One region of the Pseudomonas sp. GL_093 genome, then DNA from elsewhere that is predicted to be linked to it. Evidence: riboswitches for the same ligand, from Rfam matches in the RefSeq annotation. Region 1 holds a riboswitch; the other holds the start of a gene.

What was found. A riboswitch is a leader RNA that binds a small molecule or an ion and turns the genes downstream of it on or off. The one in region 1 is predicted to bind cobalamin.
Region 2: linked by a shared signal. The riboswitch ahead of cobO (cob(I)yrinic acid a,c-diamide adenosyltransferase) and the one ahead of cobW (cobalamin biosynthesis protein CobW) in region 1 are both predicted to bind cobalamin.

Annotation. Positions count from the first base shown of each region.
Region 1 is NZ_CM174448.1:4,084,460-4,088,288, forward strand. It holds gene cobN (cobaltochelatase subunit CobN) at 1-323, opposite strand, end outside; gene cobW (cobalamin biosynthesis protein CobW) at 327-1,388, opposite strand; cobalamin riboswitch at 1,487-1,699, opposite strand; cobalamin riboswitch at 1,876-2,104, shown strand; gene AC3IUE_RS18655 (CbtB domain-containing protein) at 2,226-2,429, shown strand; gene AC3IUE_RS18660 (CbtA family protein) at 2,441-3,148, shown strand; gene AC3IUE_RS18665 (cobalamin biosynthesis protein) at 3,145-3,558, shown strand; gene cobM (precorrin-4 C(11)-methyltransferase) at 3,642-3,829, shown strand, end outside.
Region 2 is NZ_CM174448.1:1,971,144-1,974,972, forward strand. It holds gene AC3IUE_RS08930 (PQQ-dependent sugar dehydrogenase) at 1-584, opposite strand, end outside; gene AC3IUE_RS08935 (hypothetical protein) at 653-1,237, opposite strand; cobalamin riboswitch at 1,392-1,626, shown strand; gene cobO (cob(I)yrinic acid a,c-diamide adenosyltransferase) at 1,709-2,320, shown strand; gene AC3IUE_RS08945 (cobyrinic acid a,c-diamide synthase CobB) at 2,317-3,717, shown strand; gene bluB (5,6-dimethylbenzimidazole synthase) at 3,714-3,829, shown strand, end outside.

The DNA of each region.
Region 1 (3,829 bases):
ACGCCGCGTTCCGACAGTTGCACCAGTTGCTCGACGCCGTACCGCCAATAGGCGATGCCGCCGTGCAGCGAAATCAGAATCACCTTGGCGTGGCGCAGCACTTCGTCGAAGTAGAGATCGACCGACGCGTGGTTCTGCACCTGCATCGGGTTGGCCAGGCGCACGCTCGGGTAGTCGTCGGGCAGTTGCTGCGCGGCTTCGGCGAGCAGCGCGAGGCTGGAGTCGCCGCTGCACAGGATCACCAGCTCGGCGGGGGTTTGTCCAAGGTCGGCAATGTTGTCATCCGACACGAAACCGCCGGGCTGGGTCCTGAGCAGGTGCATGGCTTAAACGCTGAGCGCAGCGCGCAATTGCGCTTCAAGCAGAGTGGCGTCCAGCTCCTGACCGATCAACACCAGACGCGTGGTGCGCGCTTCGTCGGCGCCCCACTGACGGTCGAAGTGCTTGTCGAAACGTGTGCCCACGCCCTGGATCAGCAGGCGCATTGGTTTGTTCGGGATCGCCGCGAAACCTTTGACGCGCAGGATGCCGTGTTGGACCACCAGTTGAGTCAACGCGTCCAGCAGCAGGCTTTCGTCGGCTTGCGGCAATTCGATGGAGATGGAGTCGAAGGCATCGTGGTCGTGATCATCTTCGCCTTCATGGTGGTGATCGTGATGGCTGTGACGGCTGTCGATGTGTTCTTCGGAGCCGGCGCCGAGGCCGATCAGCACGTCCAGTGGCACGCGACCGCTGCTGGCTTCGATGACTTTCACCGCTGGCGGCAGTTCTTCAGCCACTTCCAGGCGCACACGGGCCAGGTCTTCAGGGCTGATCAGGTCGGCCTTGTTGAGGATCACCAGGTCGGCGCTGGCCAGTTGGTCGGCGAACAGCTCGTGCAGCGGCGATTCGTGGTCCAGGTTCGGGTCGAGTTTGCGCTGGGCATCGACCTGGTCCGGGAAAGCCGCGAAGGTGCCGGCGGCGACCGCTGGGCTGTCGACTACGGTGATGACCGCGTCAACGGTGCAGGCGCTGCGGATTTCCGGCCACTGGAAGGCTTGCACCAGCGGTTTTGGCAGGGCCAGACCAGAAGTTTCGATCAGGATGTGATCGAGATCGCCGCGACGGGCGACCAATTCGCGCATCACCGGGAAGAATTCTTCTTGAACGGTGCAGCACAGGCAGCCGTTGGCCAGTTCGTAGACGCGGCCGTTGGCTTCTTCTTCAGTGCAACCGATGGAGCACTGCTTGAGGATTTCGCCGTCGATGCCCAGCTCGCCGAACTCGTTGACGATCACCGCAATGCGGCGGCCCTGAGCGTTGTCGAGCATGTGCCGCAGCAAGGTGGTTTTGCCCGAGCCGAGGAAGCCGGTAACGATGGTGACGGGGAGTTTGGCCAGTGTTTTCATCGGATGCCCTTTGGCAAGGTGGCGGGCATACGGGACGACGACCGCTGCTGCATAGGCGCGCGGAAGATTTCGCCACCGGATCACCCCGCCCGGTTGTAGTGAGAATTCGTTTCGAGGCAGGTCTCCTGGCTGACGGTGTGCCAATCGTTCGACTGGCGTTGGCTGCGCCTTCCCGCGAACCCTTTGCACAGGGTTTGCAGTGGCGTGGCAGCGAACATCACCGTTCACAGTTGCGGGGGCAGCCGCGGCATCGACCGCGTTCCCTTCTTAGCTTCGGCAGACGCCGAAGAACCTCGAAAGCGCAAGGCTACGCATCGTGTGGGGGCGGGTCAATGTCTTGTGGCGCCCTCACTGGCCCCATCGCGAGCAGGCTCGCTCCCACAGTTGATCGCATTCCCCTGTGGGAGCGAGCCTGCTCGCGATGAAGTCGCCTCGGCCCCAAGTTGAGAACCCATGCCAATTGACTCTCCGCCCCCGCCCATGCTCTCCTACACGCCTTGTTACGGGTGCCCTTCACAGGGTGAAACGGGAAACCGGTGAATCATGTGCTTTACTCTAAAGTCATGTCAGTCCGGTGCTGCCCCCGCAACGGTAAGCGAGCGAAGCGTCAGATCCACTGTGCCAGCAGTTCGGCATGGGAAGGTGATGCTTGCAGGTCAAGGCGAAAGCCAGTGCCCCTCGTGAGCCCGGAGACCGGCCCGCAACACAAAGTGACCATTACGATCACTGAATAACAAACCCGCGGTGGGCGGGCGCTGTTTGAACCTCTGCGTGCCCGACTCGCAGGGGTCTTCCATGCGCTCTAAATCACCCGCTGACAGACCAGAGGGAAGCGCCATGTCGATCATCAGCAGCACCGGCAGCAACACCGATAAAAGCACCGCCAGCACCACCAATACCCTGACTCAACGCCTGACCGCCGCCGTGTGCGCGTCGATCCTGGGTGCGTGCCTTGTGTATTTCGCCGGTTTCTCGCACATCGAAGCGGTGCACAACGCCGCTCACGATACCCGCCACAGCTCTGCATTCCCGTGCCATTGAGACCTGCTGACATGATCAAGCGTATTGCGCAAACCGCAGGGTTCACCGGGCTGCTGGCCGCCCTGCTGCTGACTCTGCTGCAAAGCTTCTGGGTGGCTCCGCTGATTCTGCAGGCCGAGACTTACGAAAAATCCGAGCCCGCTGCTGTTGAGGTTCACGAACACGCCGCAGGTGCTGTCGCCGCTCACACCCACGATGCTGAAGCCTGGGAACCGGAAGACGGCTGGCAGCGCGTGCTGTCCACCACCGGCGGCAACCTGGTGGTAGCGGTCGGTTTCGCCCTGATGCTGGCCGGTCTTTACACCTTGCGCGCGCCGACCAAAACCTCCCAAGGCCTGCTTTGGGGCCTGGCCGGTTACGCGACGTTCGTGCTGGCACCGACTCTCGGTCTGCCGCCTGAGCTGCCGGGCACTGCCGCAGCTGATTTGGCGCAACGGCAGATCTGGTGGATCGGCACGGCTGCCTCCACCGCGGTCGGCATCGCATTAATCGTGTTCAGCCGTCACTGGCTGATGAAAGTGCTCGGCGTGGCCATTCTGGCTGTTCCTCATGTGATCGGCGCACCACAACCGGAAGTCCACTCGATGCTGGCTCCAGAAGCCCTGGAAGCTCAGTTCAAAATCGCTTCGCAGCTGACCAACATGGGATTCTGGCTGGCCTTGGGCCTGATCAGTGCCTGGTTGTTCCGCCGCAAAAACGATGGTCAATACCACGCATGACTGAGATCAGCGCAGCGCCGACTTTAGTGGTCGGCCTGGGCTGCCAGCGCGGCTGCCCCGTCAGCACGCTGCGGGCGCTGCTCGATCAGGCGTTACAGGCTCATAAAATCGGACTTCACCAGATCAAGGCGCTGGCCAGCATCGACCTGAAGCGCGAAGAGCCTGGCTTGATCGAATTGGCCGAACAACTAGCACTGCCACTGATGTACTTCAGCAGCGAACAATTGGCCGGCTATCAACCGCAACTCACCCATCATTCGGACATCGCGTTCGAACGCACCGGCTGCTACGGCGTCGCGGAAAGTGCCGCCCTGGCCCTGGCCGAACACCTGGCCCAGGCACCGGCAAAATTGCTGATTTCACGACAAAAATATGCCCAGGCCACCTTGGCATTGGCCTGCGCCGCCTAAAATCCTCGATAATCCTCGCCTTCGATCATGAGCAATCTTCATCTGAAGCCTTGCTCAGCCCCTTTTTCTCACAGGAACCGACGATGACCGTCTACTTCATTGGCGCAGGTCCCGGCGACCCGGAACTGATCACCGTCAAAGGCCAACGGCTGATTCGCAACTGCCCGGTGATCATCTATGCTGGCTCCCTGGTGCCCGCCGCCGTGCTGGAAGGCCATCGCGCCGAACAGGTGGTCAACAGCGCCGAACTGCACCTGGAACAGATCATCGA
Region 2 (3,829 bases), 2.1 Mb from region 1:
AGGTCGATCACCTTCATCGGCTGTGACTTGATCGCCGTCTCGCCGTTTTCATAGTGGAAGCGCAGCAGGCGGTCCGTGTCGGCGACGTACAGGTCATTGCCGACCAGGGTCATACCGAAGGGTGAGTTGAGGTTTTCCAGGAACACTGTGCGGGTTTCGGCGACGCCGTCGTGGTCCTTGTCCCGCAGCAGCGTGATGCGGTTCGGGCTCGGTACTTTGGCGCCGGCACGGCCCATGACTTTGCCCATCACCCAACCACGAATGCCTTTGCCGTCATCGGGTTTGGGTGGTGCGTTGGTTTCGGCGACCAGCACGTCGCCGTTGGGTAATACATAGAGCCAGCGCGGGTGATCGAGACCTTCGGCAAAAGCCGCCACCTGAGTCCCCGTCGCGGCGATGGGTTTCGTGCCGTCCGGCCAGCCGATCGCCGGGGCGATGTTCACCGTCGGGATCAGGGTTTTATTCGGTTCTGGCAGCTTGGGTGACGGGCCGTAGCCGTCGGTGACTTGCAGCCTGGCGGTTTCACCACAGGCCGCAAGCCCTCCGGCGAGCACGATGACGAGAGCGAGCGGGGGCTTGCGCATGCTGATCTTCCCTATGAATGCATTGACCTAATCAATAGAGAAGCGCAGGTGCGCGATGGTTCAACCGGTCAGCCGCGGGCTTCCTTGAACAGCACGGCAATGCCGGGGTGATAGTTGCCGGCTTCGTTGCGTAACTTGCGATAGGCGTAGGGGAAATACCAGGCCACCGCGCAGGTGTGTTCCTTTTGCAGGTCGTCGAGCATGTCCTGGAGTTCTTCCGGGGTGGCGCTTTGTTGGGCTTTTTGCGGCGCGACGAACAGGCAGCCGAGTTTCAGGTCGCTGGCGTAGCTGATGCGCTTGGCGTCGCTGGTGATGTCTTGTAATGCTTGCGTCAGGTTCAGGCTGTTGACGCGTGGCCAGCGCTGGGTCGCCTGAAGGTAAGCGCGTTCTTCGCTGGTCGCGATAAACAGATCGGCTCGGCCATTGCGTTCGCCTTCTTCGGTCTGTTTGCGGGTCGGTGTTTGTTGCAGCGTAACCATTTCCGCCATCCAGGCCGCGGCGGACAGCAGGCTCAGGTTGGCTTTTTCGTCGAACCAGTAAGGCGTGTCGTTATCGCCGCGCACGGCGTTGTAGCGGTCGATACAGTCAAACCAGCGTTCCAGCACCGGGCGCAGGAATTCCAGCTTCGGATTGCTGATGATCATGCCTTGCATGTGGCTCACCCTTGTTCTTGTGTTGTGAGGTTGTGGCTCTTTGATATCACTGCTGAGAGTGTGGCACAAGATTGGCGTCAGATAATTGATCGACGGCAGTTATTCGCTCGCAGGCCGCCCGTCTTCAATTGACGCTCCATCCCCAACCCTCTAACCTTCGCGGCTTGTTTCAGGTGCTCTGTGACCTTGGTCGACAGAGTGAAACAGGGAAGCCGGTGAGTGACTCTCTTCAAGCGACGAAGAGCCATGATCCCGGCGCTGCCCCCGCAACGGTAAATGAGTAAAGACTGCGCCTTGAGCCACTGTGTCGACTGTCGACATGGGAAGGCGCGCAGTCAGGCAAAACGCCGCTCATGAGCCCGGAGACCGGCCTGATCCATCCAGCGGCATCACGGTGGGCGATGCCAGGCTTTTTTGCCGTCTATTCTTGTGCCTGCCCGCCGTTATCCAGCCTCAACGGAGAGCTCCCCCATGACTGATACCCCCGATCGTGACGAACGTCATCTGGCGCGCATGCTGCGCAAAAAAGCCGTGATCGACGAACGCATCGCCAATTCCCCGAATGAATGTGGCCTGCTGCTGGTGCTGACCGGCAACGGCAAAGGCAAAAGCAGCTCGGCTTTCGGCATGCTCGCCCGGTCCATGGGCCACGGCATGCAGTGTGGTGTGGTGCAGTTCATTAAAGGGCGCAGCAGCACCGGCGAAGAACTGTTCTTCCGGCGCTTCCCGGAACAGGTGCGTTTTCATGTGATGGGCGAGGGCTTCACCTGGGAAACCCAGGATCGCCAGCGTGACATCGCCGCCGCTGAAGCCGCATGGGCGGTGTCGCGCGAATTGCTGCGTGATCCGTCGATCGGCCTGGTGGTGCTGGATGAATTGAACATTGCGCTCAAGCACGGTTATCTGGATCTCGATCAAGTGCTCAGCGACTTGCAGGCCCGTCCGCCGATGCAGCACGTGGTGGTCACCGGTCGCGGCGCCAAGCCGGAGATGATTGAACTGGCTGACACCGTCACCGAAATGGGCGTGATCAAGCACGCGTTCCAGGCCGGGATCAAAGCGCAAAAAGGCGTCGAATTGTGAGTCAACCACGTCATTGCCCGGCGGTATTGATTGCCGCGCCGGCCTCCGGTCAGGGCAAGACCACCGTCACCGCCGCACTGGCCCGTTTGCATCGCAATCAGGGGCGCAAGGTGCGCGTGTTCAAATGCGGCCCGGACTTCCTCGACCCGATGATTCTCGAGCGCGCCAGCGGTGCGCCGGTGTATCAACTGGACATGTGGATGGTCGGCGAGCAGGAAAGTCGTCGACTGTTGTGGGAAGCCGCCGGTGAAGCCGATCTGATCCTCATCGAAGGCGTCATGGGGTTGTTCGACGGTACGCCGTCCAGCGCTGATCTGGCGCGGCATTTCGGCGTACCGGTGCTGGGTGTGATCGACGGCACCGCCATGGCCCAGACCTTTGGCGCACTGGCGTTGGGGCTGGCGCGTTATCAGCCGGACTTGCCGTTTGCCGGTGTGCTGGCCAACCGCGTCGGCACCCTGCGTCACGCGCAACTACTGGAAGGCAGCCTCACTGAAGGCTTGCGCTGGTACGGCGCCTTGTCCCGGGAAACCGGGATCGAATTGCCGAGCCGACACCTCGGGCTGGTTCAGGCCAGTGAGTTGAACGATCTTGATCTGCGCCTCGATGCGGCGGCCGATGCGCTGGCCAGCAGTTGCGAGGTCGCGCTGCCACCGGCGGTGGAATTCGCCGCTCCAGATGTGATCGCGGCAGAACCGTTGCTGGCCGGCGTGCGTATTGCCGTGGCCCGTGACGAAGCGTTTGCCTTCACCTACGGTGCTAGCCTGGATCTGCTCCGCGCCATGGGCGCCGAGTTGCTGTTTTTCTCGCCGATCCGTGACACGCAATTGCCGGAGGCAGACAGCCTCTATCTGCCGGGCGGTTATCCCGAATTGCACCATGTGGCGCTGTCACAGAACACCACGATGCTGGACGCAATCCGCGCTCACCATGCGGCGGGCAAGCCGTTGTTGGCCGAGTGCGGCGGCATGCTGTATCTGCTCGATTCGTTGACCGATGTCGAAGGTACCCGCGCTGAACTGGTCGGCTTGCTGGCGGGGGATGCGGTGATGCAAAAGCGTCTGGCCGCGTTGGCGTTGCAAGCGGTCGAGTTGCCGGAAGGTTCGTTGCGCGGGCACACCTATCACCATTCGCTGACCAGTACCGAGCTTGAGCCGATTGCTCGTGGCTTGAGCCCGAACGGTGGGCGAGGGGCAGAGGCGGTTTATCGTGAAGGGCGGATGACCGCCTCTTATGTGCACTTTTATTTCCCGTCCAATCCCGCCGCTGTAGCCGCATTATTTGCGCCTGACCTTGAGGCCGCCATCGCGAGCAAGCTCGCTCCCACAGTTGACTGCGTTTCTTCAGGCAGCACACCTTCCAATGTGGGAGCGAGCCTGCTCGCGAAGAGGCCATGAGCAACAACGCATTTTCCGAAGCCGAGCGCGCGGCGGTCTACCGAGCCATCGGCGAACGCCGCGACATGCGTCATTTCAGCGGTGGCACCGTCGAGCCCGAGTTGCTGCGGCG